DNA from 2 places in the Amycolatopsis sp. NPDC051758 genome. Region 2 is predicted to be linked to the other one. Evidence: riboswitches for the same ligand, from Rfam matches in the RefSeq annotation. Region 2 holds a riboswitch; the other holds the start of a gene.

Region 1 (2,383 bases), on a different contig from region 2:
GCCTGCGGCTTCTGCGGCAGCGGCGCGACCTGCGCCCAGCCCGCCGGCAGGTCCACACCCTGGCGTGTCGGGTAGACGTACATGTTGGCCGCCACGGTCGCTTGGAACTGCTGCGACAGCAGGAAGTCGACCACCTTGCGCGCGCTCTCGACCTGCTTGCCGCCGGCCAGCACGCCGGCGTACTCGACCTGCCGGTAGCAGGTGTCGAGCAGCGCCTTCGTCCGCGGCTTCCCGTCGTCACCCACCTCGGCGGCCGGCGACGACGCGTACGAGACGACGATCGGCCGCGGCCCCTTGCCGGACGAGCCGGAGAACTCCTTGGTGTAGGCCTCTTCCCAGCCGCTGACCACCTTGAGGCCGTTGGCCTTCAGCTTGGTCCAGTAGTCCTTCCAGCCGGCTTCGCCGTACTTGGCGATGGTGCCGAGGAAGAACGCCAGGCCGGGTGAAGCCGTCGCCGGGTCCTCGGCGACCAGCAGGTCCTTGTACTTCGGGTCGGCGAGGTCGTCGTACGACTCCGGCGCCGCGATCCCCTTGCTCGTGAAGTAGTTCGTGTCCACGTTGACGCAGACGTCACCGACGTCGACCGCGGAGAGCCGGTGCTCGGGGTCGACGGCGTACCGCTGCGGCCCGCGGTCGGCCTCCGGGCTGGTGTAGGGCTCGAAGACACCCTCGGCGAGCGCGCGCGAGGCGAACGTCGAGTCGACGCCGTACGCGACGTCGCCGACCGGGTTGGCCTTGGTCAGCACGAGCTTGTTGGTCAGCGAGCCGGCGTCGCCCTGCTTGAGCACGGAGATCTTGATGCCCGACTGCTTCTGGAAGGCGTCGAGCACCTCCTGCGGGGCCAGGAAGGAGTCGTGCGTCACGAGGGTCACGGTGGGCGTCTGCTGCGTGCCACCGTCACCTTCCGACAGCGAGCACGCCGCTGTGACGGCACCGACGGCGGCGATGGCCGTCGCGGCGCGAACAGCCCTGCGTTTCATCTACCCTCCTGCACTTCGCCGGACGAGGAGGAGAAGCCCTCCCTTCGCCGGCATGATCCGGTCAGGTGCGAACGGTCGCGGGGTGACCCGCCTCTCAGCCCGGCTGACCGGACTCCCGTGGCAACCGTGCAGCGTAGTCCAGGACGTACGACCATGGAGCCATGACGGAAATCTTGAGCGAAGATCAAGCCGACCAGCGGCTGAGCCCGGGCTGGACCCGCAACGGCGCCGTGATCTCCCGCGAGGTGGAGCTGGCGAGCTTCTCCCAGGCGATCGAGGTGGTGGACCGCGTCGCGGTGCTCGCCGAGGCCGCCGACCACCACCCGGACATCGACATCCGCTGGCGCACGCTGACGTTCCGGCTCAGCACCCACTCCGCGGGCGGCCTGACCGCGAAGGACTTCTCACTGGCGGACGAGATCGACTCGGTGCTCGGCGCCTTGTGATCCTGGTAACGCTGAGTGCACCTTTGCCGGGTTTCGGCGTCTCTCGGTAAACAGCTTTGTTATGGAGGGACGGCATGACCCAGGCGATCGTGGTGGGAACGGCGGCATTCGCGTCGATGGTGGCGGCGGCCGGCGGGGTGCTCTGGTTCACCGTCCGCAACCGCCGTCACTCGGATGGCTGAGTGGCGTTTCCGCTGGTCAGCGGCATGCTGCGGTGAGCTTGATCACAGCTGCTAACGAACAGCATGGTCAACGCGCTGAACCCGCGAAAGCATCGGTTTCGGCCCTAGGAAATGCCATGAACAGCACCGCCTCCCTCACCCCCGCCCAGCGCGCCTGGATCAACACCCTCGCCCCCGCGGTGGTGCTGATCGCCATCGCCCTGATGGGTCTCCTCGGCTAGTCCAAGCCGTCGACGAGCAGCAATCGCCGGTCGAGCGCCGTCTCCCTGATCGCCAGCGCGGCGGCGTATTCGGCCGAGGTGTACCAGCGTTCCGCCGTTTCGCGGTCCGGGAACTCGACGATGATCACCTTCTTGTCGGAGTCCCCTTCGAGCACGGTCGGTGTTGCGCCGCGGGCGAGGTAGCGGCCCTGGTGGGCTTCGATCGACGCTTGGGCGAGTTCGCGGTAACGCTGCGCTCGGGCTTCGTCGAGGATCCGGACCTCGGAGATCACGTAGGCACTCACGGCTTCGAGCGTGGCAGAACCGCCCAGGTGGAGCGTGGTGCCGTCACTACCCGGTTGGCCGGATCGTCTCCGGCGGCGGGAACTCCGCCGGGGTGTCGCCGACCGTCCAGTACTCCAGCCCCGACAGGCGGCCGTCGTCGACGAACACGATGAGCCCGCCGTCCGCGACGTCGACCTCGACGGCCACCCGGCCGTCGACGTCGGCCACCGGAGCCGCGGCGTCCACGGCAAGATCGATCGTGGGACACCCGCAGGCACACCGGCCGGTCA
Region 2 (2,383 bases):
GCGCATGGTCCGATCCGGTGAACCACTGACCGTCACTGGTCCGGTCACGGTCGATCCGTAGGTGCCTCGCGCTCCCCGCTTTACGCTGGAGGCGACGGAGGGGGCGCAAATGACCTGGATCGTCTTGGGAATCGTGGTCGTGGCGCTGCTGGCGGTCGCCGTTCTGGTCGACCTGAGGGACCGCCGCCGTGGCGGGAAGCGCATCGCCGGCGGCCTGGGCGAAGCCCGCCGGGACCTCCCACCGGACCCCCACCTGGGCGACCAGAACGGGACCTACCTGCCCTGAGCCGCACCGGGTTCTCGTTCGGCGAACGGACTTCCCGCCTTTCCAGGCGCAGACTTGTATTACCTGCAACGGTGTAATCGAGGTGCATTCATGGACGAGGCGATGGACGCCTACTCGCGCGCCGTCAGCACGGTCGCGAAGACCGTCACCCCGCACGTCGCCGGGGTCCAGCTCGGGCGCGGCAGCGGCTCCGCGGTCGTCTTCGCCGACGACGGCCACCTGCTCACCAACGCGCACGTCGTTGATGGGAACCAAAACGGCGTCGCGACCTTCGCCGACGGCAGCGAGGTGCCCTTCGACGTCATCGGCGCCGACCCGCTGTCCGATCTCGCCGTGCTGCGGGCGCGCGGCGAGACGCCGTCGGCCGCCGAGCTCGGGGACGCCGACGACCTCGTCGTCGGGCAGCTCGTGGTGGCCATCGGCAGCCCGCTCGGCTTCTCCGGCACCGTCACCGCGGGCGTCGTCAGCGCGCTGGGCCGAGCTCTCCCGGTGCGCCACGGCCGCGCCGGGCGCGTGATCGAAGACGTCATCCAGACCGACGCCGCGCTCAACCCGGGCAACTCCGGCGGTGCGCTCGCGGACTCCGCCGGCCGGGTCATCGGGATCAACACCGCGGTCGCCGGGTTCGGGCTCGGGCTCGCGGTGCCGATCAACACGACGACGCGGCGGATCATCAACACGCTCGTCGTCGAAGGCCGGGTGCGGCGGGCGTACCTCGGCGTCGTCGGCGTGCCCGCGCCGCTGCCGGACGACATCGCCGAGCGCACCGGCCAGAGCGCCGGGCTCCGGGTGCACGAAGTCGTCTCCGGCGGGCCCGCGGACCGAGCGGGTCTCAAAGCCGGCGACCTCGTGCTGACCGTCGGGCGCACCCGCGTCTCGGACGCGCAGGGCATCCAGCGGCAGCTGTTCGCGGAAGTGATCGGCACCCCGTTGCCGATCACCGTGCTGCGCAACGGAGCCATGGTCGACGTCTACGCGACACCCGCCGAACTGGTCGGGTGAGGTGAGCGGACTTGAGTATGTCGCCCCGGCGTGGCATGGTCGGAGGCACAACACCAACGCGGGAGCTCGCGCCATGGCGGGCTGAGAGGGTGACTTGCGTTTCGCAGGCGTCACCGACCGCATGAACCTGACCGGGTAATGCCGGCGTAGGGAGTGAAAGTCGTTGACAACGCTGGAAAGCTCTGCTGCCCAAAAGAAGCACGTCTCCGTCACCACGGGTCCGATCACCGGATCGCACAAGGTGTACCACCAGACCGAATCCGGGCTTCGGGTTTCGGCACGCCGGATCGACCTCTCGAACGGCGAACACTTCGACGTCTACGACACTTCGGGCCCGTACACTGATCCCGATGCCGAGATCAACGTCCACAGTGGACTCCACCGGCTGCGGGCCGGCTGGGCCGACGGGCGTGAGCACAACACCCAGCTCGGCTGGGCGAAACAGGGTGTCATCACGCGGGAAATGGAGTACATCGCGGCCCGCGAGCGTGTCGAGCCGGAGTTCGTGCGCACCGAGGTCGCGAGCGGCCGCGCGGTGATCCCGGTCAACCGCAAGCACCCCGAGTCCGAACCGATGATCATCGGCAAGAACTTCCTGGTGAAGATCAACGCCAACATGGGCAACTCGGCCGTCTGGTCGTCGGTCGAGGAAGAGGTCGACAAGATGGTGTGGGCGACCCGCTGGGGCGCCGACACGATCATGGACCTCTCCACCGGCAAGCGGATCCACGAGACGCGCGAGTGGATCGTCCGCAACTCGCCGGTCCCGGTCGGCACCGTGCCGATCTACCAGGCGCTCGAAAAGGTCGACGGGGAACCGGAAAAGCTGTCGTGGGAGGTCTACCGCGACACCATCATCGAGCAGTGCGAGCAGGGTGTCGACTACGTCACCGTGCACGCCGGTGTGCTGCTGCGCTACATCCCGCTGACCGCGCGGCGCGTCACCGGGATCGTCAGCCGCGGCGGCTCGATCATGGCCGCGTGGTGCCTCGCGCACCACCAGGAGTCGTTCCTGTACACGCATTTCGAGGAACTCTGCGAGATCCTGCGGCAGTACGACGTCACGTTCTCCCTGGGCGACGGCCTGCGCCCCGG

What was found. Region 2 has a riboswitch for thiamine pyrophosphate ahead of thiC (phosphomethylpyrimidine synthase ThiC). Riboswitches for the same ligand answer to the same signal wherever they lie in the genome.
Region 1: another riboswitch for thiamine pyrophosphate. It lies ahead of ACIA5G_RS41825 (thiamine ABC transporter substrate binding subunit); the one in region 2 lies ahead of thiC (phosphomethylpyrimidine synthase ThiC).

Annotation. Positions count from the first base shown of each region.
Region 1 is NZ_JBITCJ010000011.1:391,614-393,996, reverse strand. Features, by position in the region: gene ACIA5G_RS41825 (thiamine ABC transporter substrate binding subunit) at 1-980, opposite strand, end outside; TPP riboswitch at 1,002-1,109, opposite strand; gene ACIA5G_RS41820 (4a-hydroxytetrahydrobiopterin dehydratase) at 1,142-1,426, shown strand; gene ACIA5G_RS41815 (DUF1330 domain-containing protein) at 1,826-2,113, opposite strand; gene ACIA5G_RS41810 (hypothetical protein) at 2,160-2,339, opposite strand.
Region 2 is NZ_JBITCJ010000001.1:924,581-926,963, forward strand. Features, by position in the region: gene ACIA5G_RS04835 (hypothetical protein) at 110-286, shown strand; gene ACIA5G_RS04840 (S1C family serine protease) at 377-1,288, shown strand; TPP riboswitch at 1,337-1,458, shown strand; gene thiC (phosphomethylpyrimidine synthase ThiC) at 1,452-2,383, shown strand, end outside.